Regions from separate parts of the Alteromonas sp. 009811495 genome, predicted to be linked through region 1. Evidence: predicted binding sites of a transcription regulator. Region 1 holds the regulator's gene; the other holds the start of a gene.
The links. The regulator ArgR, encoded in region 1, controls arginine synthesis, uptake and breakdown. The targets are predictions, from matches to a motif close to ANTGAATANNTATTCANT.
Positions count from the first base shown of each region.

Region 2: OZ660_RS15310 (N-acetylmuramoyl-L-alanine amidase) is a predicted target of ArgR. The motif match lies at 3,767-3,784, and genes of this name have one in related genera.

Region 1 is NZ_CP113972.1:3,694,787-3,710,564, reverse strand. Features, by position in the region: gene OZ660_RS16695 (hypothetical protein) at 1-767, opposite strand, end outside; gene OZ660_RS16690 (PhnD/SsuA/transferrin family substrate-binding protein) at 764-1,660, opposite strand; gene OZ660_RS16685 (TonB-dependent receptor) at 2,043-5,252, shown strand; gene OZ660_RS16680 (type 1 glutamine amidotransferase domain-containing protein) at 5,439-6,122, shown strand; gene argR (transcriptional regulator ArgR) at 6,197-6,661, opposite strand; gene mdh (malate dehydrogenase) at 6,898-7,836, shown strand; partial or broken gene OZ660_RS16665 (DUF2071 domain-containing protein) at 8,197-8,442, opposite strand; gene OZ660_RS16660 (alpha/beta hydrolase family protein) at 8,590-9,621, shown strand; gene ppc (phosphoenolpyruvate carboxylase) at 9,685-12,306, opposite strand; gene OZ660_RS16650 (FKBP-type peptidyl-prolyl cis-trans isomerase) at 12,540-13,160, shown strand; gene fabV (enoyl-ACP reductase FabV) at 13,421-14,599, shown strand; gene OZ660_RS16640 (Na(+)-translocating NADH-quinone reductase subunit A) at 15,101-15,778, shown strand, end outside.
Region 2 is NZ_CP113972.1:3,361,231-3,377,008, reverse strand. Features, by position in the region: gene gltB (glutamate synthase large subunit) at 1-3,367, opposite strand, end outside; gene OZ660_RS15310 (N-acetylmuramoyl-L-alanine amidase) at 3,988-4,905, shown strand; gene arcB (aerobic respiration two-component sensor histidine kinase ArcB) at 4,983-7,337, shown strand; gene OZ660_RS15300 (PH domain-containing protein) at 7,436-7,999, shown strand; gene OZ660_RS15295 (PH domain-containing protein) at 7,999-9,597, shown strand; gene OZ660_RS15290 (diguanylate cyclase) at 9,626-10,876, opposite strand; gene prpF (2-methylaconitate cis-trans isomerase PrpF) at 10,998-12,179, opposite strand; gene acnD (Fe/S-dependent 2-methylisocitrate dehydratase AcnD) at 13,166-15,757, opposite strand; gene prpC (bifunctional 2-methylcitrate synthase/citrate synthase) at 15,776-15,778, opposite strand, start outside.

The sequences.
Region 1 (15,778 bases):
TTAAAGTCTGGCCTTTTACGTTTGGTATGGCCAAGTTCAATCAGTCTACCAAAGCTCTTGTTAGCAAGAATCATCAGTTCATGCGGCACATCTTTATGCGGAGGAAGCGGCTGATTGGGGTACTCAATACAAAACTTAACTAAAGCAGTATAGAAACATAATGGCTTATTCTGTAGTGCAACCACCTTGTCATCAACACCGTTGGCAAGTGTTTTATCTTTGAGGTTAATAATGAGCTTAGGTGTTGGCGGCAGCAATTCTTCTTCAACAGCAGACACTTTTTTACGCTTTTTCGTTGCAATAGCAAATACTGGAAGCAGTAAAAGTGAGCAAATCAATGCTATAAAACTAAATCCCACCCCACTCCATGGCGACTTACTGCGCATCTCAAGTACAATGTGCTGCTCTGCATTCATCAGTAAGGTAGATGTCACGTCAGGGTATTGTGTGAAATCTTGAGATTGGGTGCTGATTTCCTGAATATGACTCACTAAGACAGGATAGCCTTCTTTAGTGAGTTCGCTATTTAATCTATCTAAATAGCGATAGATAGCGTACTGATTGACTGGCGTATTAAGCGTTTCATTACCCACATCTAGAAATGCGCTGTCTAGGCTTATACGGCGTTCGACTTTATCTTGCGCTTCATGGATATCAGCCTTAAATGAAAAGTACTGGCCAATTAGCGCAATAGTCTGTAAGCACAGAAATAGCAGTGCCCAGTTTAACGCTATGCGTGCAGGTGATTTGAACTTAGGTTTGATCATTTGTTACACCCCGCTTCAAGTGTAATATTTTTGTAATATGGTCGCGGGTGAGCCATAGCTATTTCATGTACAACAGACTGCATAGCACAGAACAAATCGGTGTTTTGTGTCTGCATTTTTAGATACCACTGCATTCCACCTATGCTTTCTTGTAACGGTGTTGCGTAATTTCTTGAAAAGCGGTCACTGTCATCTTCAGCCCAATAAGACGAAATAATATCAACGTCACCTGCTAACAGTGCTCTTCGAAGCTCTTGGTGCGAACTGTAATATACAATTGATACGTTTGTGTCGCTTAACCCTAAATTTTGTAGAACAGTTTTGGGCACAATGTGGCCTGAGCGACTACTGGGGTAATCTAATAGACCAATCTTTTTACCAAGCAAGTATTCTTTATTTAACTGCGGGCGTTCGCGTAACGCAATGAAAAAGGCACTGTAATTAGGGTGCGATGCCACTCTAGACAACCCATATATTTGGTCAGCGCCAAAAGCGTCGACCACGTTCTTTTTCACTAATGCTAGGTCAACAACGCCGTGGTTGATGTAGCGAAAGGTGTCGTAGTCGCTTTGGCCGATGATAATTTTTACTTCGCCGAATTGCCTTTTTATTGTGCTGTCAGCGCACAATCTGTCTCTTGCCATTTCAGCAATGCGGCCATCGGTAACGTACACTGAAAAAATGTCGCTATTCGCACTTAATTCAGTTTTGCAGTATAAAAATTGACCGGTTTGCGGGGTAATGTCATTATAAATATTGTTTTTTTGTAAATAGCTAAAAGCACCGCACGCGATAGCGACGATGACAAATAATATCCACTTTCCGGAGGCAACAATTCTAAAATTCGCCAAAAAAACGACCAAATGAATTAACGATTTATGTAGGGATTTCATCAGTTAAGGTTATTTATTGCAATAGGTAAATTTATTTTAAAGCGTTAAGTTGTTGAAATAAGGTTTATTTTTATAGGTAAACCTGATTTTTATTAAACGCTGTTTATTAGTCGCACATCTGCCAAGAATAGAACCGTCCAATCGCTGCAGATAGACAACAATAATAACAAGTAAATTAACTTGACCATGTGGTCAAGTATTTTTTTGCAAAGTCACTAGCCTCGGGCGATTGGTGTTAAATAAAAATGTAAAACTGTAATAAATTTGACATGAACCTCGATAACAATTTCTCGCGGTACTAAAATAGTCAATGGTCTTGATAGGGACAACGCCCTGCGCAAGTCCATAAAAAAGAATTTTAAACAAAAAGGGAAACACACACATGAACTTCAAAGCAAAACTCAGCCGCGTTGCTATCGCTGTTGCTGTTTCTGCTGGCCTAGCTGGTACAGTTATGGCGCAGACAACAACGTCAGCAATTCGAGGCAACGTTGTTAGTGAAGCTGGTTCAAACCTTGCTGGTGCAACAGTTACCATCAAGCACGAACCTTCAGGTACAGTATCTACTGCAACTACAAACGAAAGTGGTACCTTCTCAGCACGTGGTCTTCGTGTTGGTGGTCCATACACAGTAACGATTACAGGCGACGGTTTTGTTCCTACAAAAGTAGAGAACGTTTATCTTTCTCTTGACCAGGCGCTTGCATTACCTATCACTGTTGAATCTGCTCAAAGCACCGAAGTTATCGTTGTAACGGGTAGCAGTGCTGGTACTGGCTATACTAACGAAGGCTTGAGCACTAGCTTAGGTTTAGAAGCACTTAACCAAGTTGCTTCAATTGACCGTGACATCACTGATGCTGCTCAACTAGACCCGTTTGCGTCTGTTAACGTGCAAAGCGGTGGTGCGAAAGAACTAACAATTGCTGGTGCAAACAACCGTTTCAACTCTTTAACTGTTGATGGTGTAGCACTAAATGACCGTTTCGGTCTTAACGCTAACGGTTACCCAACTCAGCGTTCACCAATTTCTTACGATGCAATTGAATCACTTTCAATCCAAACTGCTCCGTTTGACGTTGAGTACAACGGTTTTACTGGCGGTACAATCAATGCCGTAACTAAATCAGGTACTAACGAGTTCCACGGTTCAGTAGCTTACTACTACACTGACGACTCAATGATGGGCGACAAGAACGGTGATGAAGAGTTTAACTTCGACTTCGAAGAAAAAACGTTCGTTGCAACACTTGGTGGTCCAATCATCAAAGACAAGTTGTTTTTCTTTGTTGCATATGACAAGTTTGATTCTGTTGCTCCACTGAACAATGGCCCAGCGGGTTCAGGTGCGGTTAACGAATTCCCGAATATTACATTAGATGATGTTGCGCAAGTTCGCCAAGTCGTTTCTGATGTATGGGGCTTCGATATCGGTGACTTTCAGAAAGACGATGTTCAGGACGAAAAGATCCTTGCTAACATCGACTGGAACATCAATGCTGATCACCGTGCTAAGTTCACTTACATGAGTACCGAAGGTAACGCTATTAATGAGCAGAACGGTAATAACTTCCTAACTCAAGATGACAGAATTTCTCCTTCTTCTGCATGGTACGACCGCTCAGAAAAAGTTGAAAGCTTCATTGCTCACGTTTTCTCTGACTGGACGTCAAATTTCTCGACTCAGTTCAAGATTGCAAGTACGACTCAGGAAACTGGCCAGAACTCACTTAACGGTGCAGAATTCCCTAACTTCGCTGTTTTCCTACGTGAAGTAGATGGCGATGAGAACTACCTAACAATTGGTCCAGACCGTTTCCGTCACGGTAACTCACTAGACCAAGACTTCTTCCAAGTTAAATTAGTAGGTATTTACACTACTGGTGACCACATCCTTAAACTTGGTTACGAGCGTGAAGAAGTAGACGTAGACAACTTGTTTGCGCAGAACTCTGAAGGTTCATACTTGTTCGACAGCATTGAAGACTTAGCAAATGCACAAGCGTCTGCGCTTCTTTATAACAACGCTGTTACTAACAACGAAAACGACCTTCGTGCAATCTGGGGTTATAACTACAACTCACTATACTTCCAAGATTCATGGGAAGCGTCAGCTGAGCTAACTATCGACGCCGGTATTCGCTATGACTGGTATGAGTCAGAAGGCTCTATCCGTGAAAACCAAAACTTTGTTGACCGCTACGGTTTCACAAACACGACAGACATCGATGGTCTTGACGTAATTCTTCCTCGTGTGTCTTTCCAGTGGTATGCGTCTGACTACACAACTGTTCGTGGTGGTATTGGTCGTTTCTCTGGTGGTGCACCAAGTGTTTGGATTTCAAACAGCTACTCTAACGATGGCGTGATCTCTGATGATTACGAAGATTTTGGTTCTGGCCAAACTTACCAAGTACCAACTACGCCTGATGCGGCTACTGGTCAGTATATCCCTCAAAATGTACTTGATGCGCTAGCGAATACAGCACCTGACGGCACTGTAAATGCACTAGCACCAGATTTCGAAATTCCTACTACATGGAAAGTAAGCTTGGGTGTTGCACACGAGCCAGAAATCGAAGTACTTGAAGGCTGGTTGTTCTCTGCTGACGTTCTATATAACAAGCTTGAAAATGCAACTTACTGGTATGACCAGCGCTGTGAAAACCCTGTTGGAACAGCACCAGATGGTCGTGGCGTATACGACTGTAGCGAAGGTCCAGAAGCGATTGTTACAGGTTCTGTAGACGACGGCGACGCTATGCTATACGCATTGTCTGCGTCAAAAGCGTGGGAAACGTCTTACGGTTCGTTCGACTTCTTCACTAGCTATACATACGCTGATGTAGAAGATGTGGGCTACGGTACTTCATCTACTGCAACATCAAACTACTCTGACTTCGCAGCTTATGACCGCCAAGCGCCACGTGCTGGTACGTCTAACTTCCAGACTGAGCACCTATGGAAAATGCGCTTCAACTGGAGCAAAGAGCTAATCGACGGTTACGAGACTAAAGTGTCTGTATTTGCTGAACGTCGTTCAGGTCAGCCTTACAGCTACACATTCGACGAAAACAACGCGTGTGTGCTAGATGTTGGTGGCGGTCGTTGTGCGCGTGAAAGCCGTAACGATGATGCGGGTCACTTGCTATACGTTCCTAACGGTATCGACGATCCGTTGTTTGCATCTACGTCATTCGGTGGCGACCTAGCTGCTCAGCAAGAGTTCATTGATTACATCAACAGCTCTGAGCTTGCACAGTACAAAGGCGGCATCGCTGAGCGTAATGGCGACAACTCTCGTTGGTCTACTATCATCGATGTACGTATTCAGCAGCAACTACCTGCATTCTACCCAGAGCATAAGCTTACTGTGTTCTTCGATATCGAGAACTTCGGTAACTTACTAAATGACGACTGGGGTCGTATCGAGCGTACTCGTTACGAGTATGAGCGTGCAGTGGTTTCTGCAAACATCGTTGATGGTCAGTACGAGTACTTTGACCTGAACAGCGACAGCCGTATTAAGAACCTAGAAGTTCTTGACCAGTCTGTTTGGCAAGTTCAGTTCGGTATTAAATACGACTTCTAATCCAATGGTGTGAACCAATTGTAGTGTTAGGTGCCACTTTCCTTAATCGGGGGTGGCACTTTTTTATGCCCAAAATTCAATAGCTCCGCTTTCCCTTTCATTAAGATTTTCCCAAAAATTGATCTAACGCCTCTCTTTATGCGAACCAACTTGCACACGATTTTAAAAACCAAGCAAGGAGGAATAATGTCTAAGCATGTATTAATGGTAATGACATCACATGAGCTAATGGGCGATACGGGCAAGAAAACCGGTATGTGGCTAGAGGAGTTTGCCGCCCCTTACTATGCATTTAAAGATGCCGGCTACACTTTAACGTTAGCATCGCCTATGGGAGGCCAAGTACCAATTGACCCCAATAGTCTAGCGGATGATGCCATGACAGATGACGCTATCCGTTACACAAAAGATGAAGTAGCACGCAGTGCTGTAGCCTCAACAATTCCACTAGAAGATGTAAGAGCCGACGAGTTCGATGCGGTGTTTTATCCAGGTGGGCACGGCCCGCTTTGGGATTTATCGGACAATGCGCATTCAATCAAGCTAATTGAAGACACTATTGCAGCGAAAAAACCGGTTGGTGCAGTCTGCCACGCGCCTATTGTACTTAAAGATGTAAAAGACCCAGAGGGTAAGTACCTAGTTGATGGGAAAGCGGTAACCGGATTCTCAAACAGCGAAGAAGCTGCAATGGAGCTAACCGAAGTGGTGCCGTACTTAGTTGAAGATGAGTTGGTCAATAAAGGCGGTAAGTATGAAAGTGCTGATGATTTTGCTGTGAAAGTGTGTAGTGATGGACTGTTGGTGACCGGGCAAAATCCGCCATCATCTCGTCCGGCTGCTGACGCGCTCATTAATTTGTTGTCGTAGCGTTACGATTAGATGCAAAAAAGCCTCGAACCTTAGATAAGGCTTCGCGGCTTTTTGCTATTCGACAGGTACACCTATACGTTTTCGAACAAGTCTTCTACGCGTTGACGAAGCTCTTCAATGTTCGATACATCGGCCGGCGCAATAAAAATAGTATCGTCGCCAGCAATAGTCCCTAACACGCCGTCTTTTTTGCTTAGGGAGTCGAGAAGGCGTGCAATAAGCTGTGCTGCGCCTGGGCTTGTTCTAATGATAACCATCACGTTGTTATGAACAATATCCAGCACCAACTGTTTAAGCGGGCTTTTTGCTGTAGGCATACCAAGCTCTGGCGGTAAGCAATACACCATGTCGCCTCGGGCGTTACGCGTACGTACTGCACCAAACTTACTTAGCATGCGAGATATTTTGGACTGGCTAATATTGTCAAAACCTTGTGCTTTTAAAGCATCAACAATTTCGCCTTGTGAACCGTAACTTTCTGCTTTAAGTATTTCTTTGAAAGCTTTTATCAGTTGCTCTTGTTTTGCGTTAGCCATTAGCGCTCTTTCTATTCTATCGTTCGTTAAAAAGGTTTTTATTTATTGTTGCTATATTGTGCCCCACAGGTGGACTTTGCGCAATTTGTTTGCATAATCATTCATGATAATGAATATCGCATAAAAATCGCTAAAAATAACGTTAATAAGACGATCCGGTGATTGAGTTTTCCCCCGCGTTGCATTAGTGTGACGTTCCGTTTAAATACGTGAAGTAATCCCATAGGAGAAATGGTATGAAAGTAGCCGTGTTAGGTGCTGCCGGTGGTATTGGTCAGGCGCTGTCTTTGTTGTTGAAAACACAATTGCCAGCAGGTTCAGAATTAGCGCTTTACGACGTAGCGCCAGTTGTTCCTGGTGTTGCTGTTGATTTGAGCCACATCCCCACTGCAGTAAAAGTAACCGGTCACGGTAAAGATGACCTAGCTGAAGCACTAACTGGATCTGACGTTGTTCTTATTCCAGCGGGTATGCCTCGTAAGCCAGGTATGGATCGTTCTGATCTGTTCAACATCAACGCCGGCATTGTTAAAAACCTAATTGAAGGTGTAGCTGATAACTGCCCGAACGCGTGTGTTGGTATCATCACTAACCCTGTAAACACAACTGTTGCGATTGCAGCAGAAACGCTAAAAGCAAAAGGCGCTTACGACAAGAACAAGCTTTTCGGTGTAACTACGCTTGACGTTATCCGTGCTGAAACGTTTGTTGCTGAGCTTAAAGGTGTAGACGTATCTTCTGTACACGTACCGGTAATCGGTGGTCACTCTGGTACTACAATCCTTCCTCTTCTTTCACAAGTTGAAGGTGTTGAGTTCACAGACGAAGAAGTTGCTAGCCTAACAACGCGTATCCAGAACGCAGGTACTGAAGTTGTTGAAGCAAAAGCGGGCGGCGGCTCTGCAACCCTATCTATGGGTCAAGCAGCAGCACGTTTCTGTCTATCTCTTGTTGCAGCAATGCAAGGTGAGAACGTTGTTGAGTACACTTACGTACAAACTGACGACAGCGACGACGCAGCATTCTTCGCACACCCAGTTCGCCTAGGTGCGAACGGTGTTGAAGAAATCTTGCCATACGGCGAGCTTAGCGCATTCGAAGAAAAAGCGAAAAACGATATGCTTGAAGGCCTACGTGGCGACATCAAGCTAGGCGTTGACTTCGTAAACGGCTAATAGCGCTTAAAGCGGATGCACTAGCATCCGCTACAAAAGGCTGGATACGTAAGGCCTACACAGACACGCCGAGATTCCATCCATGGAGGCTTGGCTGCAGCATCCCTGCTGCAGACAGTCTGTTACGACCTTACGTATCCAGCCTTTTTGTTGCATCTCTGTAGGCTTAGTCACGGCTTCCTTGGCACAGGAGAGCCTACTTATCAAAGCCCCGCCAACTCCAAACACCTCTATAGCCTAATCACTCAAGTAGTAATAAAGCGCAGTCTGTTAAGACCTTACGTATCCAGCCTTTTTCGTTGCGTCTATGAAGGCCTCGTCACGGGATACTTAGATGAAAGGGCTTGTATTCTCTTTGCGTTATCCAATAACTGTGGGTGGTAAGTAAATAGTAAACTCATTGATGGGTTCTATCAGGACGCTATAGGGTGAGTGTTGTTCTGACTCTTTGACAATGTCGAGATCAGATAAAAGCTTAAAATTCGCAGATACAAGTTTAGCTGGCTTTACTGCTAATTCTTTATGCCAGACTCGGTAAGTCCCCAGTTTGTTATCCCTTCGATAATAAAAACCGGCAAGAGGGTGGGTTAAATAAACTAAAGCAGAAACCTGCTTCGCAATTGGCCGTTTAATTCAATGCACAACGACAAATTTTGTTACTAATCAGGTTCGTATTTTGTTGAGTTGCATGCGTTTTCGTTATTTACTAGCTTCATTCTGACTGTTTTTATTTGAATTCAACAAGGATGTGTTATGAGTCTTTTAAAACGCACTGCTTTACTTTCCATCGCACTTTTAGCCCTTTGCATAAACGTCAATACGGTTGCAGCTACAAGCAATACTGCGCCATTAGCAGATACTGCATTTGCTAAACTGCCAGAAGCATTAACCCTTAAAGGCGATGCACTTCCCTTTACTGATTACAAAGCATGGTTAGCGCATGCGCAAAGCAATAACCAAAAAGTCGCCTATGTGGATAGATGGCAAAAAGCGGTAAACCCTAAAAAATTCAATGCGCTTATGAAGACAACAAGTGCGCAATGGATTGAGTATGAATCGGATGGTTTAAAGATTTCAGGTGTTATGGTGTCACCAAAGCATGTTGGCGACAAAAAATTACCAGTGATCATTTATAATCGCGGTGGTAACCATAAGCATAATGTAACGCGCATAGCGGTGGTTGAGCGTTTAATGCCGCTCGCCGAACAGGGTTATATTGTTTTGGCGAGTAATTATCGAGGCGCTAAATTTAGTCAAGGCAAAGATGAATTTGGTGGCGCAGATGTAAACGACGTTTTGCGACTGATTGAAATAGCCAAGCAATTACCTAATGCCGACACCAATAAGATTGCCTTATATGGCGTAAGTCGTGGCGGCATGATGACTTGGCGGGCGCTTAGAAAGAACACAAGTGACATTGCTAGTGCAGTTATTGTAGCAGGCCCGTCTGATTTACATACAACTGTGGCGCGCCGCCCAGACATGAAGGCGCTGCTTAATAAACTTGTTCCGAATATGGAGCAAAACCAAACAAAAGCCCTTGATGAACGCTCTGCGGTAAAATGGATTGATGAGCTAAATCCGAATGTACCTATTTTGCTAGTGCACGGAAGTGCAGATGTGCGCGTCGACGTTTCACATTCGCTTAAGGCGGCACAGCATCTAAAAGACAATAACCACTCGCATAAGCTGGTTGTTTTTGATAACGGCGATCACAGCTTAACGTTCTATCGCGAAGAGGTGGAAAGCGAAATCAATAGTTGGTTAGCGTTGCACTTTCAGTAACGCAATAAAAAAGCCCGCTACGTGTTAAGAAGCGGGCTTTTATGATTTACAGGGGTAGAGTACTTAACCTGTGTTACGCATACCAATGGCAATACCGGCAATGGTAACCATCATTGCGCGCTCTAAGCTGGTATTTTGCGACTCATCACCGGCTTTACGGATTCGGTCAAGAAGCTCAATTTGCAGGTAGTGCAGAGGCTGTAAATACGCTGCGCGAATTTCCATAGACTCTTTGCCCTGCGGATCGTTTTTCATAATGTCGTCGTCACCGGTAATAGCAAGCAGCGACGAAATACTTTCTTTAAGCTCTGTACGCAGTGCTTCACCAAAGTGCTTAAGCTCTTTAGGCACAAGACGTTCGTCATACGCTTCACTGATACGCGGATCGGCCTTGTGGAACACCATGTCTAGCATTGATAGACGAGAGCGGTAGAAAGGCCATTCACTGAACATTTCGTTCACGACCTTTTCGTTCTCTTCGTTTTTAATGCTATCAATGGCGCGCATCACGCCTAGCCAGCTCGGCAATACCAAGCGAGTTTGTGCCCATGCAAAGATCCAAGGAATAGCGCGTAAGCTCTCAATACCACCTTGTGGCTTACGTTTAGCTGGTCGACTTCCTAGCGGCAATTTGCCAAGCTCTTGTTCAGGTGTGGCAACGCGGAAGTAAGGCACAAACTCTTCATCGTGTCTTACCGTTGCGCGATAGTTATCGCGGCCTTGCGCGGCCATTGCGGTAATAAGCTCGCGCCACTCTTCTTTTGGTGCCGGTGGTGGGAATAACATAGCTTCAATGATGGCACTGGCGTAAATACCCAAGCTGCGCTTAGCCAGCTTCGGCATACCGAATTTGTAGCGAATGGTCTCGCCTTGCTCCGTTACGCGGAAGCCACCTTCTAGCGAGCCTGGAGGCTGCGAATAAATGGCTGCATGCGCTGGCAGGCCACCACGACCAATCGTACCACCGCGACCGTGGAATAAGGTCAGACTTACATCAAACTCTTCAGCAATGGCAACTAACGCTTCTTGTGATTGGTACTGTGCCCAGCCTGCAGCCAGTGCACCAGCGTCTTTCGCTGAATCTGAGTAACCAATCATAACGAACTGACGACCCTTCACATAGCCGCGATACCAGTCGATGGATAGAAGCTTGCGCATGACATCAGGTGAATTGTTCAAGTCGTCCAGTGTTTCAAACAAAGGAGCAACAGGCATTGGCCAGTCTACGCCACTTTCTTGAAGTAGAAGCTGTACTGCCATGACGTCTGATGGCTCACTTGCCATCGAAATAATATAAATACCGAAACCATGCTTGCTGTGTTTAGCAATTACTTTACAGGTATCCAGTACTTCTTTTACGTCGTCAGAAGCATCCCATTGTGCAGGGAATAACGGGCGCTTAGAACCAAGTTCACGCAATAAGAAGGCCTGCTTGTCAGCTTCACTCCACTGTGCGTAATCACCAAGACCTAAGTAGCGGGTCAACTCACTAAATACATCAGCGTGACGTTCTGAGTCTTGGCGAACGTCAAGACGTAACAAGTGCACACCGAATACGCGGGCACGACGAATAGTGTCTAACAGTAAACCATTGGCGACTACTTGCATGCCGCAATCAAGCAATGACTGGTAGCACAGCATTAATGGCTCAATAAGTTCTTCGTCGTAATTAATCCAGTTAGAGGTATCTGGGTTTTTACCCGCTAGGTAGTCACTGATACCGTCACGCGTTGCGACAAAACGGTCGACCAACGGGCGAAGTAGGGCGCGATAAGGTTCATTGGCATCACCTACTTTTGCGCGAAGCTCTTCGTTGCAGTCATACATTGACAGCTCTACTTGCAAACGGTCTAGGTCGATTGCAAATAGTTTGGCTGCACGTTTACGAGCAAGTAATAACACTTGTTCAGTGACTTTTGACGTTACGAATGGGTTACCGTCACGGTCACCACCCATCCACGAACTAAATTGAACAGGAGATGCATCGAGTGGCAATGATACTTGATAGTCTTCATTTAAGCGGCCGTCTAGCTCGCGCATGAAATCTGGTACAGCTTCCCAAAGTGAATTCTCAATAACTGAGAAACCCCAACGTGCTTCATCAACAGGGGTAGGGCGTACCGAGCGAATTTCTTCGGTGTGCCAGGCCTGAGCAATCAAATCTGCAATGCGCGTTTCAATCTTAGTTCGCTCAACATCACTCAACGATTCTTGGTGAATGGCCTGTAAGCAGTTTGCCAGCTCTTTGTGTTTGTGAATTAAAGTGCGGCGCGTTACCTCAGTTGGGTGAGCGGTCAGTACTAAATCAATGTTTAGCTTGGCTACTGCTTCTTGCACTTTATCAGCAGTAAGTTCAGCTTTATCTAGGTGTTTGAACAGCGCATCTATCGACGCATCAACATTCATCGCGGCGTTGTATTCTTGCTCGGCAATGTTACCTAAGTTTAAGAATTGCGCGAAAGCACGACCAACAGTTAATAAATCACTGTCAGACATGTTTTTGAAAGTTTCTTTCAGTTCTTCGCTGCAAGCAGCATCGCCCTGATAAGACGCTCGGCCGCCCTTTCTTATCTTTTCAATACGGTCAAGCCATTCTTGACCCAGTTGATTTTTGATAGTTTCACCAAGGGTTTTTCCTAGGTAACGAACGGTGTCTTTTAGTTCAGCATCGTAGTGTGTTTGCATGCTATCCTCCTAAATATATGGTCTTAACCATACTGTGTCCTTTACAACTTGTCTAACCACTTTCGGTTATAATTTACAACATTTTGATACTTTTACACCCATCATAGTATTGCTCAAAGCAAGATGATTTCTGGTGTGATACACTCTCGCACCGGAAAATGCAGAAACATTCTCGCAGCATGCGTTTTGTTTGAAATTTGTACTGCATTTGTAATTAAATTTCAGGAGTTATCGTGACTGATACATTCAATACAGTAGAAACCCAAGCAAGTTACGGCATTGGTTTTCAAATGGGTCAACAATTGCAATCAAATCCTTTCGATGGTCTAGCAATTGATGCTGTGGTAGCGGGCCTTAAAGATGCATTCGCAGGTCAAGCACCTCAAGTTGACAATGACACGCTACGTGACGCGTTTGGTGAAATTCACAAGCGTATGCAAGCGGCTAAAGAAGAAGCTAGCAAAGCGGTTATTGAAGAAGGCACGAAGTACCTTGAAGAAAATGCGAAGCGTGATGAAGTTACTGTGACTGAATCTGGCCTTCAATACGAAGTTATTGCTGAAGGTGACGGTGACACTCCTGTTGCGGCAAGCACTGTTCGCGTACACTATCACGGCACTCTTATCAACGGTACTACTTTTGACAGTTCATATGAGCGCGGTCAGCCGGCTGAATTCCCAGTGGGTGGCGTAATCAAAGGTTGGACTGAGGCACTTCAGCTTATGAAGGTGGGTGCTAAGTATCGTCTATATATCCCACATGATCTTGCTTACGGTGAGCAAGGTGCAGGTGCCGCTATCGCACCTTACAGCACGCTTGTATTTGATGTTGAGCTACTTGACATCCTAGGCTAGTTCGCCTTTGAGGGAGTGCCGCCCGGCGCTCCTTTTTACAAGAGCGTATTGGTCTTTGCTATAAAAATGTACCACATACGTCAATACACTTTAGAAATCTTCAACAAAATCTCTTTTCTTCACACTACCTTTCGGTATGGTATAGCCTAATACTTTCACACTTTCTTACAGCGGACAGTCCCTTGGTATCTATCTGCTCCGAGTTGTTATCAGTAGCTTCGGCATTACAATAGCGCCATGCTTAAATAAGGAAAATTATTATGGTTATCAAGCCTAAAGTAAGAGGCTTCATTTGTACAAACGCACATCCTGTTGGCTGTGCCGCGTCGGTAGAAGAACAAATTGCTTATGTAGAAGCAAAAAGCGACTTAGGCGAAGGCCCTAAAAACGTTTTGGTGATCGGAAGCTCTACTGGCTACGGTTTGGCATCGCGCATTACATCAGCATTTGGCTATGGTGCGAAAACGCTTGGTGTGTGTTTTGAAAAGGCACCTACAGAACGTAAAACGGGTACAGCTGGCTGGTACAATACGGCGGCTTTTCACGCGCAGGCAAAAGCAAAAGGCGTATACGCTGAAACCATCAATGGCGATGCGTTTTCTGATGAGATAAAACACGAAGCGATTGAGAAAATTAAAGCGGAAATGGGCAAAATTGACTTGGTGATTTATAGCCTTGCGTCACCGCGTCGAACCGATCCTGAAACAGGCGTGACATATAAGTCTACGTTAAAACCTGTTGGGCAAGCATATACAACAAAGACCTATGACACAGACAAAGACAAAGTTCACGAAGTGTCACTAGAGCCTGCAAATGATGATGAGATTCTTAATACCATCAAAGTGATGGGGGGCGAAGACTGGGAGCGTTGGATGGACTTCTTACGCGAAGCGGATGTGTTGGCTGAAGGCTGTAAAACAACCGCTTACACCTACATAGGCAAAGAGCTTACATGGCCTATTTACGGTCAAGCTACTATTGGAAAAGCCAAAGAAGACCTAGATCGTGCTGCTGCCGCTATCATTGGCAAAAACAGTGATTTGCTGGTTCAAGCGAACGTTAGTTCATTAAAAGCTTTGGTGACTCAAGCAAGCTCTGCTATTCCCGTAATGCCACTTTATATTTCGTTGATTTACAAAGTAATGAAAGAAGAAGGGACGCACGAAGGGTGTATTGAGCAAATATTCGGTTTGTTTACCGAATGCCTATTTGGTGAAACGCCAACCCTTGATGAAGCTAATCGTTACCGAATGGATGGCAAAGAAACTAACGATGCTACACAAGCCAAAATTAAAGCCATTTGGGATGATGTTACCCAAGAAAACTTTCATGATGTGAGTGACTATAAGGGCTATCACCATGAGTTTTTAAAACTGTTTGGATTTGACATTGAAAGCGTAGATTACGAGCAAGATGTTGACCCAATGGTTAATTGGTAATACGCAAATAATATTTACTGATTTGTACTGAAGCCGTCTGATATGACGGCTTTTTTTGTTCTTGGCGTTAGTTTTGCTCAGTTTTGCTATTAATTGCGACTAAAGGTTTACATTAAATTGTAGAAAAATTTGGCTTTATTCTGAAATTGCGTGGCACAAACGTGTGGGTTAATGCTAAAATCCCGAAATTAAGTAGGGGGCTTTCTACCCACTACCAAAACAGCAGTAGCGATTGCAGCGCACAATAATAAAAATAAGTGTGAATTTCTGCTGGTGGTCTATAAAAATAGAGCGCATTAAAAACGCTCGCAAATTGGAATGAATGATTACAGCTTCATAACAGGCTGACTGTAGTTATGCTGACCAAAGGTTTTACAGCAAGTTCCGACAATCAATGAATTAGGTGTTTATCACCTGTTAATAGTGCGCTTTTGCATGCTGACAGGCAGGTTTTCTGCGGTCATGCAAAAGGGTATTTCTATTAGAGTAGTGCGATTACATATGATAAAAATCAAGAAAGGTCTCGACCTCCCAATTGAGGGAGCGCCGAAGCAGGAGATTGCTGATGCATCTGCTGCAACGCGCGTTGCCATTCTGGGAGAAGAATATGTGGGTATGCGCCCTACCATGCACGTCCAAGTTGGCGATGTAGTGAAGAAAGGTCAGGTACTTTTTGAAGACAAAAAGAACCCTGGCGTTAAATTCACTGCTCCAGCAGCGGGTGAAGTGGTAGAGGTTAACCGTGGTGCAAAACGTGTTCTTCAGTCTGTAGTTATCAAGGTAAACGGCAACGATGCTGTTAGCTTTGATAAAATTGCAGCTGACCAGATCGCGAGTGCTTCACGCGAGCAACTTCAATCAATCCTTGTAGAGTCTGGCATGTGGACAGCGTTGCGTACGCGTCCATTTAGCAAATCTCCTAAGCTTGACTCTGTACCAAGTTCAATTTTCGTAACAGCAATGGATACAAATCCACTTGCAGCTGATCCAGCTGTAATTATTGCTGAGCGTCAAGACGATTTTGTAAATGGTCTTAAAGCGCTAGCGCAATTGAGCGGTGGTAAAACTTTTGTTTGTAAAGCGCCTGGTGCTTCTGTAGCAACCGGTGATGCAGCAGTTGATGTTGAAGAGTTTGGCGGTCCTCACCCTGCGGGCCTACCAGGAACTCACATTCACTAC
Region 2 (15,778 bases), 330 kb from region 1:
GATCTTGCGTTGCAACACCGGTCGCACAGTTGTTCAAATGGCAAATTCGTAGGTACTTACAGCCTAACGCTACCATTGGGCCAGTACCAAAACCGAAGCTTTCTGCACCTAAAATACCCGCTTTCACTACGTCTAAGCCCGTTTTTAAACCACCGTCGGTTTGAACGCGTACTTTGTGGCGTAAGCCGTTTTCGATTAGGGCTTGCTGAGTTTCAGATAAGCCTAGTTCAAAAGGACTACCCGCATATTTAACTGACGTTAGTGGGCTTGCACCTGTACCGCCGTCGTAACCTGAAATGGTAATCAGGTCGGCATAGGCCTTTGCAACACCAGTAGCAATAGTGCCTACACCTGGTTCAGATACCAATTTCACAGAGATAAGTGCAGTTGGGTTGACCTGTTTTAAATCGAAAATTAGCTGGGCTAAATCTTCAATCGAATAGATATCATGGTGTGGCGGTGGAGAGATAAGGGTTACGCCAGGTACAGAGAAACGCAGCTGCGCAATGTACTTGTTCACCTTATCGCCCGGTAACTGACCGCCCTCACCAGGTTTTGCACCTTGCGCTACTTTAATTTGAATAACGCTGGCATTAACTAGGTAGTGTGGTGTTACGCCAAAGCGACCAGATGCCACTTGCTTAATTTTTGAGTTTTTCTCAGTTCCAAAGCGAGAAGGGTGTTCACCACCTTCACCAGAGTTAGACTGACCACCCAAACGGTTCATGGCAATGGCCAACGCTTCATGTGCTTCTGGACTTAGTGCACCAATAGACATGGCCGCCGTGTCGAAACGAGGGAACAAGTTTTCCGCCGCTTCTACTTCGCTAACATCAATTGGGTCACAGTCAGGGTTTAACGCCAGCAAATCACGAATATGTGCAGGAGCGCGTTCGTTAACAAGTTTTGCATAAACCTGATAGTCGTCATAGTTACCTGACACAACCGCTTTTTGAAGTGTGCTTACTACGTCTGGGTTATAAGCGTGATATTCACCACCGTGGACGTATTTAAGAAGACCGCCGTGGTCTACTGATTTACGTTTAAGCCAAGCGACGCGATTTAAGTTAATTAAATCTTGTTGGAAATCATCGAAGCCGGCGCCTTGAATACGTGAAGTAACGCCATTAAAGCAAAGTTGCATTACTTCGTTATTAATACCAATGGCCTCAAACAGCTTAGAGCTTCTGTAGCTAGCAACGGTACTAATGCCCATTTTCGACATAATCTTGTACAGACCTTTGTTGATACCTTTACGGTAATTCAACGTGGCCTGCATGGGCGTAATATCAAGTTCGCCTTTCTCGCAAAGTTGCTCAATAGTTTCATAAGCAAGGAAAGGATAAATCGCTGTTGCACCTAAACCTATAAGCACCGCAAAGTGATGCGGATCTCGTGCACTAGCGGTTTCAACAACTATGTTGGCATCGCAGCGTAGTGACTTCTCAACTAAGCGACGCTGTACGGCACCAACGGCCATTGCCGCAGGGATAACTAAACGGTTTTGCTTGATATTTCTATCTGACAAAATAACGAACGCAGCACGTTTGTTTTTCACCAGCATTTCGACTTCATTACATACACGTTCAATAGCTTTCTTTAAGCCTTCTTGTGGCGCATATTGAAGCTCTACTACTTCGGAGTAATAGTTGTCCGGATTAAATTCACGTAGCTGTTTCAGGTCGGTATACATCAATATTGGCGAGTCAAACAATACGCGGTCTGCGTAGCCTGAGGTTTCGCTAAATACGTTTTGTTCACGACCAATACAGGTTGCTAACGACATAACGTGGTTTTCACGCAGTGGGTCAATTGGTGGGTTAGTTACCTGAGCAAATTGCTGACGGAAGTAGTCATACACTGTGCGCTGACGCGATGACATCACCGCCATTGGCGTGTCGTCACCCATAGAGCCCACGGCTTCTTGGCCGTCTTTTGCCAGTACCTTAACAACCTGTTGAATTTCTTCGTAGCTATACGCGTGAAGCTTGTGATACACCGCCATGGCGTCGTCATCGAACACACGCTTACCAATAAGCGATGCATCGAGTTGTTCAATCGGCGTTAAACGACGAATGTGCTTTTCTAGCCACTCTTTATAAGGATGACGTTCTTTTAAGTCATCATCAATTTCGTTTGAGCGCCAGATTTTACCGGTGTAAGTATCAACGGCAAGCATTTCACCAGGACCAACGCGGCCCTTTTCAATAACGTCGGCTTGCTCGTAATCCCAAATGCCCACTTCTGAGGCAAGGGTAATAAAACCATTTTTGGTAATGACGTAGCGAGCAGGGCGTAAACCATTTCTATCGAGGTTACACGCAACATGGCGGCCATTAGTCAATACGATACCGGCTGGACCATCCCACGGCTCCATGTGCATAGAGTTGAACTCATAAAATGCACGAAGGTCGTCATCCATGGTTTTGTTGTTTTGATATGCTGGTGGCACAAGCAAACGCATAGCACGGAATAAGTCCATACCGCCTGCCAAGAACAGCTCTAGCATATTATCAAGAGACGACGAGTCTGAGCCTTCAGTGTTTACAAAAGGTGCTGCGTCTTTCAAATCTGGGATAAGCGGTGTAGCGAATTTTGCAGCACGTGCCATTGCCCAGTCGCGGTTTCCTTTAATGGTGTTAATTTCACCATTGTGCGCAAGGAAACGGAAGGGTTGTGCTAATGGCCAGCGTGGCAATGTGTTAGTAGAAAAGCGCTGGTGGAATACACATATTGCGCTTTGCATGCGCTCATCGGCAAGATCGTGATAAAAGGCAGGTAGATCTTTCGGCATTACCAAGCCTTTATAGATTGTTACAAGGCCTGACAAGCAAGCAACGTAAAAATCTGGATCGGCTTCAAGGCGCTTTTCTGCTCTACGGCGGATCATATAAAGGCGACGCTCTAGGTCGCGTTTACGCCAACCCGCAGGGGCATTCACAAATACTTGTTCGATTTGCGGTACGCCTGTGAGTGCGAGTTCGCCGAGTACTGAGCGGTCGACAGGCACTTCGCGCCAGCCCACTACTGATAGCGTTTCTCTTTCTAGTTCTTCATTTAGTATCTCACGCGCAGTTTGCGCAAGTACTGGGTCCTGACTTAAAAAAATCATGCCCACGCCGTATTTTTTGCTGAGTTTCCAGCCATTTTCTTCGGCGATTGCATGGAAGAACGCATCCGGTTTTTGCAGTAGTAAACCACAGCCATCACCGGTTTTCCCGTCTGCGGCGATACCGCCACGATGCTGCATACGGTCTAGGCCGTGAATTGCAGTTGTTACCAATTCATGACTGGCTTCCCCGTGGGTGTGGGCGATTAAGCCAAACCCGCAGTTGTCCCGGGAATCATTGGGATTATATAAACTCATCTCTTAACTCCTTCAACCTTTTGACTGGGCAAGGTATGCGTTGCGTGTAGATGCGCCTAGGTTTGCGTATCACAACATGGTTAGACGTCTTTTGTGCTCACACGCGTTATTGCGTGCGGCCTGCGCCTTTCTTGTCGTTTATTTATTATTAGAGGATTCCAGTCTTTCCGCATTTTTATGCATTATTGCGATGCGGGCCGTACAAAATACCCACATTAAAATCTAAAATCAAACGTAAAAAGTGTCACTGATATAGTGAATTAGTATAACTCGCTGAAAATCTATATTTTTCAATGTTATACATTTAAAAAATATGGGTTGTAACGGATTTGTTATAATTTTATTAACGTCTTGGTTAGTGTATCTTCAAATGATAACGGCTCTCATTTAAAAAGTGGTTATGAATAATTATGCTTTGATTTTATTGTTTTATGTTGTCAATGGGCTAAAGAATGTATTTTTATGTAGATGTAAACATCAAGTTCCACTTGAAATTGATGTTTGCTATATTGGTTAAAAAGTGAGCTAATGTAAAGTGTGGTGATCTTAATCAAGCCAATAAATATGCACTGAATAGATGTACGCAGTGCTACTGCAAACATCTACTTAAAGGGATTTTTATGCCGACTTCATCTTTCGTACCATCAAGTACCCTCGTGATGAAATCCCATTTACTCAATGGTCCAAATGTCAGTTTCTCCCCATCGCCTAATTCTTCTGGCAGTTTTGATGAAGATTTGCCTGACACTATTGTCATTCATTTCACAGCTGGAAGTAGCTTAGCCTCTTCTGTAGATGTGATGACGAATCCTGATAGCCAAGTTTCCGCCCACTTTGCGATTGGCAGAAATGGTGACATTGTCCAAATGCTGCCGACCAATAAGATTGCATGGCATGCGGGTAAAAGTAGTTACAAAGGCAGAACAAATCTCAATCGGTATTCAATAGGCATTGAGTTAGATAATGCAGGACAGTTAACGCAAAATAGTCGAGGCGAGTTTAAAACGTGGTTCGGAAAAACATGTCACCAAGATGATGTTGTTGAAGCTGTACATCGAAACCAAACGGCAAAAACCTACTGGCACAAGTTTACCGATGAGCAAATCGCGAGAACGTATGCTTTGTGTAAAGCGTTGTGTCAGCGTTATCACATAAAGGTGATTGTTGGCCACGAAGAAATCGCACCAGTAAGAAAGATTGACCCGGGTCCTGCGTTTCCCCTTGATGAACTGCGAGCGAGGTTGCTGAACATAAAAATAGAGCCTGCGAGAGAAACAAAAATATCAGCGCAAAGTGCTTTTAACAGCGCTGAACGGGAAGTTGTGAGCAAAAAGCGGGCTAGTGTGAATGCAAGCACACTAAATGTCCGCTTGGGCCCGGGTACAGACTTCGAGAAAATACAAGGTGAGGTCAACAAAGGCGATATGCTTACCATTATCGAAAAGCAGGGAGAGTGGGCCAGAGTGTCTTACACAGCTACGGGTTGGGTAAACACGCGATACATCAATGAAGTTAGTGAAAAGTTACCAAGTAAATGACGGCAATTACGTTGTACATTCCCGAAGCGCACAAAGCCTGCTAGGATAGGGGCAAAATAAGCTTAGATTAGACGTACATGCATTCAGATTCACCAAACGATTCTTGGGCAATTCGGTTTGCTCAATTTGTTCAACGTTTTGGCACATTGAAACTCAGCATTCTCTTCGTAGTGCTGTCGTTGGTGTTCACGTTGGGAGGTTCATATGTTATCCGCGTGAGTATGGGAAGCCAAGTTCAGCCCGATGATTTCATAAGCGCAGTTGTGCTCACCATGCTATCCGCTCCATGGGTGCTGTATTTTTTCAGCGAGCTTATTAAGCAGCTGGAAAATTCACGCACAAATTTGAAAGAAGTGGTAAGCCAACTTGAAAGTCTTCGCGAAGAAGACGTGTTCTTGAATCGAGAGCTTCAAAGCAATATTCGCCAACTTAACCATGAAATAGAGCAGCGTAAGCAAGCACAAGAAGAACGCGAAGCCCTGTTTAAAGACTTGGAAAAAGAAATACAAGACAAATCTGAACAGGAAGCACAAGCCAGACGTTTATCAACACTCTTGCGGTCAATTATCGATGCGTCACCGGATCTCATCTACTATCGCAATGAAGAAGGTCGCTTTGCAGGTTGTAATCGTATTGCCGAGTTGATGACAGGCAAAACGGAACAAGAGCTTCTTGGGCTAACGCCAAAAGATGTGTATGAAGAAGAACTCGCTCGTCAAATCGTTGCTAGTGACCATGAAGTCTTAGAGACAAATGCAAGCATCACTGAAGAGTTGTGGTTGCGCTTTGCCGATGGGCGTCGTCGCTACTTCGAAATGAAGCGTGTGCCGTTTTTCGATAAAGAAGGTAACCGCTTAGGTTTGTTATCGTTTGGTCGAGACATGACAGAGCGCAAGCAAGCAGAAAATGCAGCAGCGAAAGCGAGTACCGACAAAACGCGTTTTATTGCAACGATTAGCCATGAGTTGCGTACGCCGCTTAACGGTATCGTTGGGCTTAGTCGTATGTTACGTGACACTGATTTAAGCGATGAGCAGTTCAGTTGGGTAAGTACAATTTATGCCAGTGCAATTACGTTAGGTAATATTTTTAACGACATTATCGACCTAGATAAACTCGACAGAGATAAATTAGAACTTAGCCTTAAAACGGTTTCGCTTAAAGATTTCACGGAAGAGCTAAGTAGTATTATTCGCTTACTTGCTGCGGATAAACAGTTAGAACTGAAAACGACAATCAACGAGCCGTTGCCACGTTTGGTTGAAATTGACGGTACACGCTTACGCCAAATTTTGTGGAATATTTTGTTCAATGCAGTCAAGTTCACGCAAAAGGGGCACGTAAGTTTGTCGGTGTCATCGACGAAACCTGACGGTGATAAGGCGTATGTTACCTTCATTATTGAAGATACCGGAGTGGGTATTCCAGAGAGCGAAATAGAGAAGATTTTCGCCATGTATTACCAAGTCGATCATCCAGATCATCAGTCAGCTACAGGTACCGGCATTGGACTTGCTATTTGTAAGCAAATGGTCGACTTGATGAAAGGCGAAATTCACGTTTCAAGCCAAGTGGGCAAGGGAACTCGATTTGAAATTGTACTGCCCGTGCAAATTTCAAATAGCCCGATGAAAGTCGCGCAGCTAGAAGTGACTGGTCTTAATATCCTACTGGTAGAAGATATCGAGCTTAACGTTATGGTAGCGAAGGCCTTGCTTGAAAAGCTTGGTCAAAAAGTAGATGTCGCTATGACGGGGCAAGAAGCCATTGATAAAGCACGCGCCAATCAATATGACTTGATCCTTCTTGATATTCAGTTGCCTGATATGACAGGTTTTGACGTTGCCAGTACGCTCATTGAGGAAGACTTGGTCATGCAAACTCCCATTGTGGCGTTAACCGCAAATGTCATTAAAAAGCGTGATGAGTATTTAGAAAACGGTATGGATGATGTCATCGCCAAGCCTATCAAAAAGTCTCGTGTGATCGAGGTGTTTAATGAACTGTTTCATGCGCCACCGGCGCCTCTTGAAGTTGACGGTGAAGTAGAACGTCCTGAGCCGAACAAAACATTAAGTAACATTTTAGATATGGACTTACTACAGATGTTGGTTGATACCATAGGCGACGAAATGGTGCGTGCTAGCGTGAAAGTATTCCAAGAGAAAATGCCAGAGTATATGGAAATTCTGCAGTTGAGCTTAAGTGCTGATGAAAAATCAGAAGTATGCTCTCAGGCACATAAAATAAAAGGTGCAGCAGGCTCTGTAGGTTTGGCACGTGTGCAGCGTATAGCAAACCAAATTCAGCAAGGCGATCACCCTACATGGTGGGAGAACGTGCATGACTGGGTTGAAGAGCTTCAGATGGCGGTTCAACACGATATGAAAGCACTTCACGACTGGTTGAATGAACAACAAGTTGACGATTAAAACAGGCCTATAACTAAAATAACGAGACTATTCGTTCATTTAAAAAGGGGCTTTTGCCCCTTTTTTAGTGGAAGCGAAAAAGCAAAAGGAAGATGAGTATGATGAACCAAGTAGATTTGCAGCCTGATAATGTTCAATTTTCAAATCAGCAAGTGCGTTACGATGAGTTACCACATTTAGACGCGCTAGTGCTCGAGCCTATTAGCCCCAAGTATCGAATGCTTAACCTCGTGTTTGTAACACTCTTAGCACTTATTTTGATTGGGGTTGTGTCTGTTTTACGGTTTAACCCCTTTTTCGATTTGCCTGAAGATTTAGTCTACGCCTACCCCTTTATTGTTGGAGTTATTAGCACATTGGGACTTGTTTGGTTTACCTATCACTGGTTTGCCGACACCAAAATTATGTACGCCGTGCGAGAACAAGATATTAGCAAACAGTCTGGTTTAGTGTTCAGAGGGCTTTCTTGTCAGCCAATTTTACGAGTACAGCATGTTGAAGTAAAAAGAGGTCCATTCGATAGATGGGCGGGGCTGGCGAAACTGCAAGTTTTCTCTGCAGGTGGCGAAATGCATACCTTCGAAATACCGGGTCTTCCCCTTGAGCGCGCACAACGAATTCGCCAATATATCCTCGATCATAAAGATGTGAGTGCACGCTAATGTCAGAGCAAACCACGTCTATGCCACAAGAGGCGACACCGACAAAAGTTGAAACCGGTGATGATTGGAGAAGGCTGTCACCCATTGCCATTGTTTACTTTACGGTGCGCAATATTATCAATACTGCACAAGGACTGGTCTATGCCATCCCTGCAATTGCGGTGAGTCTCAATATCTTCGAAAACCTCAACTCACCGGAAGCCTATATCGGTATTGCCGCTGTCATTATTCTTACCACATTAAGCGGCGTTGTAAGTTTCTTGATGTATAAGTTTAGGGTTCATAATCAGCATGTAGAAATTCATACAGGAGTGTTTCAACGCCGTTATACCAACTTGCCGCTATGGCGCATTCAGAACGTTAAAATAGAGTTGCCCTTTTATTATCGGCCATTTGGATATGCGTTAGTTGTGTTAGATACGGCAGGTAGCGGAAAAGAGGAAGCTAAAATTGTCGCAGTGCCGTTAGACTATGCCCATGCACTCAAAAAACGCGTGTTATTTGAGAAAGCCCACCGCGATGATTCCGCCAATACTTCATCGACGGATATGAATGATACCGTGGATGAGACAGCGACTTCGCAGCAAGACGCCTCTGAAGAAATTCTTAATACTCGCTCAGTAGGTGACATTGTGATCCACGGCATCACCAACAACAGAGTGTGGATCATATTGGGAGCGGCAGCGCCGTTTTACGATGACGTTATAGGATTTGTATCTGAGTGGCTTGCTGAAAAAGGGCTGCAACTCAACCAGTTAGTAGGTGAACAAGCGATAGCGTGGTGGCAGTTTAGTTTGTACGCATTTGTCATTATTATGATGGTGATGGCTGCAATGGCTTTACTTAGCGTAGGCGGGGCACTATTTACGTTTTATGGGTATACACTCTCTCGGGCTGGCGACAGGTATATTCGAAGAAGCGGACTCCTTAATAAGCTAGAAGTCAGCATGCGTGCGTCGCGTATTCAAATGATAACTGCAAAACAGGACTGGCTAGATAAAGTCCTCAAGCGGGTAAATTTGTACTTCGAGCAAAACACAACGGCAAGCCAACAAGTGCAAGAGTTAATGTCGCCTAACAAGCTTATTGTGCCTTCTGTAACCGAGTCGGAAGCCTTAGCCTTAAGTCGTGAAGTTATGCCAGGGTGTGATCTTCATCATCAAACTTATCAAACCATTAGCAAGCGCTTTATACTCCATTGGTTAGCGGTTGCCTGGACGGTACCTTTCTTATTCGCACTTTGTGTGGGCATTATTAGTGATCATCTAGATATTATCTTGTTGTCTTTAAGTGGGTTTACTGCCGTTGGTCTACTATTGACTCTACGCTGGTGGCGCTGGGGTATTGCGTTTGATAAAAACTACGTTTACGTCAGACGCGGCCGAATAGGAGTAGACTATTTGTGTTTTGAGCCCTACAAAGTGCAACAAGTTATGGTAAAACAAAGTGTATTTATGAAGCGCAGAGGGCTCGCTACGTTAAAAGTTGTCCTCGCTTCCGGTGCAGTGACCGTCCCTTTTCTACCAGAACAGTATGTGCATGAACTTGCAGATAGTATTTTACATGAGGTGGAATCGACTAGGCGTTCGTGGATGTAGAAAAGCATCAATGCGCAGGGCTAGTTCGTTAGGCCTGCGCTTTTGTTTCATCCCGGGTGACAATACGATCCTTACCACTGTGCTTAGCCTGATAAAGTCGTGCATCTGCAACGTCCAGTTGCGATTCAAGACAATCGAACTCTTCTGCACACACGCCAATACTACATGTAATATTAAATTTATGATTGGTAAACTGTGTGGTACGAACCGCATTCATAAATTGCGATAGCGCTGCTAAATAGGCTTTCGGCGGTCTTAAAGAAACAACCGTGAATTCCTCTCCACCATAGCGCACAATAAGGTCATCTGGGAAATATTCTTGCAATAATGCAGCGAACTCCTGTAGCAACATATCACCGGTTTTGTGGCCCAGGGTATCGTTTACGTTTTTGAAGTTGTCAGCATCTATCATCGACACAATAACCTGATTGCGCGACGCTTTGTTGGCATACAATTCTTCAGCAACTTCGTAAAGGTAGCGGCGGTTGTAGACTTTTGTAAGCGGATCTAAATTGGCAGAATCTCTAATGGTTTGGATCATTTCTTGAGACTCTAAGTTTTGCATTACACGGCAATAAAACTCTTCGTGATAAAACGGCTTCGAAAGGAAATCGTTTGCTCCGCTTTTTATAAATTTTGAGGTGAGCACGCTGTCGCCAGTCGCAGAAAGCCCGATGAAAACTAAGTCTTGCATGCGCTTTTCGTGACGAATAGCCTTAACAAGTTCATATCCGTCCATGTTGGGCATTCTATGATCGGAAATTACCATCTTTATATCGCGATGTTGTTCAAGTACTCCAAGTGCTTCTATACCATCAGAGGCTTCGTGGACTTGGAATTTAAATTTCTTCAATAACGAACAGATGTGGTTGCGACTGGTTTTCGAGTCTTCAACCACTAACACGCGAGTTGTGAGGTTCTTACGTAAGCGATCGATAAGCTTCGATACTTGTAAATAAGAGTACCGAGATTCTTTAGTGATATAGTCTAATACGCCCTGATCAAGCAGTTGGGCACGAGTAAATTCATCAAAATTACCAGTAAGTACAATGGTAGGGAGGTTGTATGACAGCGCCAACTCTACACTTTCGCCATTCGGTGCATCGGGCAAATTCAAGTCGACTATCGCTGCAAGGTAATCTGAATTGTTAGCAAGCGCAGTGCTGGCCTCAGCTAAATCTTCACAAAGATCGCAAGTAAAATGAGGGTTATCCTCAATAAGTTTATTAACGATCTTTCGGACAGTCGCGCTATCCTCAACAACAAGAACTTTGTACATGTGAACCACTCGTAACGCTTATGCAATTATCATAACCAATAAATTTAAAAAAAGCCCTTCAAATAAGAGCTTTTCATACGAATGTCTATGGGATTGCATACGTAAAAGTGTTGTTCTGTGATCAGCTTTGTTCCTCTGGAACACGAACAAACCCTTCCATTAGTACACGGGCGCTGCGGCTCATAACTGCCTGATCAATAGACCACTTATCGTCATTGAAAGACGCCTTAGCACCCACTCGCAATGTGCCAGAAGGGTGTCCAAATGTCACAGAATCCCTATCTTCGCCACCTGCCGCTAAGTTCACTAAGGTTCCCGGAATAGCTGCTGCCGCAGCAATGGCAACAGCAGCCGTACCCATCATGGCGTGATGCAGTTTGCCCATAGACAATGCACGTACTAATACATCAATATCAGACCCCAGCACATCTTTGCCACTTGATGCTTTATACGCTTTAGGGGGAGCAACAAACGCTACCTTGGGAGTATGTTGACGACTAGCAGCTTCACCAATATCTTTAATCAATCCCATTTGCACTGCACCATGGGCACGAATGGCTTCAAATTTATTAAGCGCCTCGTTATCCCCATTGATGTCATCTTGAAGCTCTGTTCCCACATACCCAATATCTTCAGCGTTAATAAATATAGTAGGAATACCAGCATTTATCATTGTGGCTTGCAGCGAGCCTACACCTGGGACATCAAGGGTATCGACTAAACGTCCTGTGGGGAAAATAGCGCCTTCGCCATCTGCAGGGTCAACAAAAGCGACTTCGACTTCCGCGGCAGGGAAGGTAACGCCGTCTAGTTCAAAATCGCCGGTTTCCTGCACTTCGCCATTTGTGATGGGCACTTTAGCGATAATGGCTTTATTGATATTGGCTTGCCAAATATTCACTGTAGCAATGCCGTTTTCGGGTATTTTAGCCTTGTCGACAAGACCATTACTGATAGCAAACGCGCCAACGGCGGCTGTTAAATTACCGCAGTTACCGCTCCAGTCGACAAAGGGCTTATCGATAGCGACTTGACCAAACAAATAATCTACGTCGTAGCCTTCACGTTCACTTTTACTCAGTATAACTGTTTTACTGGTACTAGAGGTTGCACCGCCCATACCGTCGGTTTGTTTTCCGTATGGATCGGGGCTACCAATTACGCGTAACAGCAATGCATCTCGCGCCGGACCGGGCTTCTGCGCAGCCTCTGGCAAATCAGTTAAGTTAAAAAACACACCCTTACTGGTACCGCCACGCATGTAGGTAGCCGGTACTCGAAGTTGTGGCGCATACTTTGTCATGTTTTTTCCTTTCTTCAATAAGAGAGCGTTGAGGCTCCGTTAAAACACGCCGTGAATACTTCCTTGTAGGCTCTCGGGGCGCGTCCATGCGCCCCGAAGGTTTCAACGTAGCCTCAACACCCTCTTAAATTAAAAACCATTTTATCTGGAGAGAAGTAAGGTTGTTCGTGATTTGAAACACGCTGTGAACACATCCATGTGAGCTCCCCAGCCGCATCCTTGCGGCTGGAGGGATTCAAATCACAAACAGCTTCCACCCAAAAGTAATAAACTCTTTCGAGAGGGGAGGTCTATGCCCCGAAGGTTTCAACTTAGCCTCAACGCCCTCTTCAATTAAAAAACATTTTATCTGGAGAGAAGTAAGGTTGTTCGTGATTTGAAACACGCTGTGAACACATCCATGTGCGCTCCCCAGCCGCATCCTTGCGGCTGGAGGATTTCAAATCACAAACAGCTTCCACCCAAAAGTAATAAACTCTTTCGAGAGGGGAGGTCTAAGCCCCGAAGGTTGTAACCGTGCCTCAACACTCTCTTCAATTAAAAACCATTTTATCTGGAGAGAAGTAAGGTTGTTCGCGATTTGAAACACGCTGTGAACACGTTCGTGTGCGCTCCCCAGCCGAATCCTCGCGGTTAGAAGGTTTCAAATCGCAACCCACTTCCACTCAAAGGTAATCAACTTTTTAGAGAGGAGAGGTTTACGCTCCGAAGTTTTTAATCGCAACCAACTTCCTTCCAAAAGTACCAAACACTTCTAGGAGAGTGGGAGCATACGCCTCGGAGGTTTCAAAAGAGTCTCTAAACTCTCTCTAAACTAAAAAGCTAAACGAGCTGACACTTCCTCCGTCCAACAGCTAGATAGCAAAGGAAGTGCTGAGTCGGTTTCGGGACCCTCAATTCGCATGGATGCGAATTGGGAGCCTACATGGAAGTATTTACGGCGTGTCCCGTAAACGGCTCAGTTCTTCCTAGCTAAGCTAACGGAATCAGCTAGCTTCAGCTTCCAAGAAGTCCTTGGCGAAGCGCTGTAATACACCGCCTGCGCTGTAAATAGAGACTTCTTCTGCAGTATCTAAACGACAGGTTACAGGCACTTCTAGCTGCTCACCGTTTTGACGGTTAACTACGAGTGTCAATGTTGCACCTGGTGAAGGTTCGCCGCTAACGTCGTACGTTTCTGTGCCATCTAGCTCAAGGGTTTTACGCGTTGTGCCAGGTTTAAACTCAAGCGGTAGCACGCCCATACCAATAAGGTTGGTGCGGTGAATACGCTCAAAGCCTTCTGCCACAATGACTTCAACACCAGCAAGACGTACGCCTTTAGCTGCCCAGTCGCGAGACGAGCCCTGACCGTAGTCGGCGCCAGCAACAATGATTAGCGGTTGTCTGCGGTTCATGTAGGTTTCAATCGCTTCCCACATGCGCATCACTTGGCCCTCTGGCTCAACGCGGGCAAGAGAGCCTTGCTTCACTTCACCGTTCTCTAGCACCATCTCGTTGAACACTTTCGGGTTAGCAAGGGTAGCGCGTTGTGCGGTTAAGTGATCACCACGGTGTGTGGCGTACGAGTTAAAGTCTTCTTCAGGCAAGCCCATTTTGTGAAGGTATTCACCCGCTGCACTGCTGGCTAGAATAGCGTTTGAAGGCGATAGGTGATCGGTAGTAATGTTGTCACCTAAAATAGCCAGCGGACGCATTCCTTTCATGGTGCGCTCTGCATCCATTGCGCCTTCCCAATAGGGTGGACGGCGAATGTAGGTGCTCATTTCACGCCAGTCATAAAGTGGGTTAATGTCTTTGCCGTAATCAACGCTTAAGTCGAACATTGGCTCGTACACTTTTCTAAAGTGCTCTGGCTTCACTGACTTCGCTACAATGGCATCAATTTCTTCGTCGCTTGGCCAAATGTCTTTAAGCGTGACTGGGTTGCCGTCTTTGTCGGTACCTAAAACGTCTTTTTCAATATCAAAGCGAATGGTACCGGCAATAGCGTACGCTACTACTAGTGGCGGCGATGCCAAGAATGCTTGTTTAGCATACGGGTGAATACGGCCGTCGAAGTTACGGTTACCCGACAACACTGCTGTTGAGTAAAGGTCGCGGTCGATGATTTCTTGCTGAATTTTCGAGTCTAACGCACCGCTCATGCCGTTACAGGTAGTACAGGCAAATGCTACAACGCCAAAGCCTAAATCTTCCAGCTCGCTCATTAGGTTAGCTTCTTCAAGGTAAAGCTTAACGGCTTTAGAGCCTGGTGCTAATGAGCTTTTTACCCATGGTTTACGGGTTAAACCGCGCTGGTTTGCGTTGCGTGCAAGCAGACCTGCCGCAATAACATTGCGCGGGTTAGATGTATTGGTACAGCTGGTGATAGCCGCGATAATAACCGCGCCATCAGGCATTTTGCCTTCTTCTTCATCCCATTTGGCAGCAATGCCGCGGCTTTCTAAGTCGCTGGTAGGTAAGCGAGCGTGAGGGTTAGAAGGGCCTGCCATGTTACGACCAACGGCAGAAAGGTCGAACGTAAGCACGCGTTCGTATTCTGCTGTTGCTAAGTCATCTGCCCACAAACCAGTGTGCTTGGCATATTGTTCAACCAATGCAATTTGCTTTTCTTCACGCCCAGTCAGGCGTAAGTAATCAATGGTTTGCTGGTCAATGTAGAACATAGCGGCAGTGGCGCCGTATTCCGGTGTCATGTTCGAAATAGTAGCGCGGTCGCCTAGCGTAAGATGCGATGCACCTTCGCCGAAGAATTCCAAATACGCTGATACCACACGCTCTTTACGCAAGAACTCTGTTAATGCTAATACAATGTCGGTTGCAGTAATGCCTGGCTGTGGTTTGCCCGTTAGCTCAACACCTACAATGTCTGGCAGACGCATGTAAGACGCACGGCCTAGCATAACGCTTTCCGCTTCAAGGCCACCAACGCCTACGGCAATTACACCAAGTGCATCAACATGCGGCGTGTGGCTGTCGGTACCTACCAATGTGTCAGGGAAAGCAACGCCATCGCGAGCTTGAATAACCGGTGACATACGCTCCAAGTTGATTTGGTGCATGATGCCGTTACCCGGAGGGATAACATCTACGTTTTTAAACGCGGTTTTTGTCCAGTTGATAAAATGAAAACGATCGTCGTTACGTCTGTCTTCAATAGCGCGGTTCTTTTCAAACGCGTCTTTTTCAAAGCCAGCGTGCTCTACCGCTAGCGAGTGATCCACTATCAGCTGCGTTGGTACTACTGGGTTAACCTTGGCCGGATCGCCGCCTTTTGCTGCAATAGCATCGCGAAGGCCTGCTAAGTCTACAAGTGCCGTTTGCCCTAAGATATCATGGCACACCACGCGAGCAGGAAACCACGGAAAGTCTAAGTCGCGCTTGCGATAAATAAGCTGTTTAAGCGAGTTGGTGAGCATCTCAGGTGCGCATTTGCGCACCAAGTTTTCAGCCAGTACACGCGATGTATAAGGTAGCTTGGCATAGGCGCCTGGTTCAATAGCATCTACCGCTTCACGGGTATCGAAAAAATCGATACCTGCGTTTGGAAGCGGTTTACGGTAATCAATATTCATAAAACCCCAACCTTAATCTTA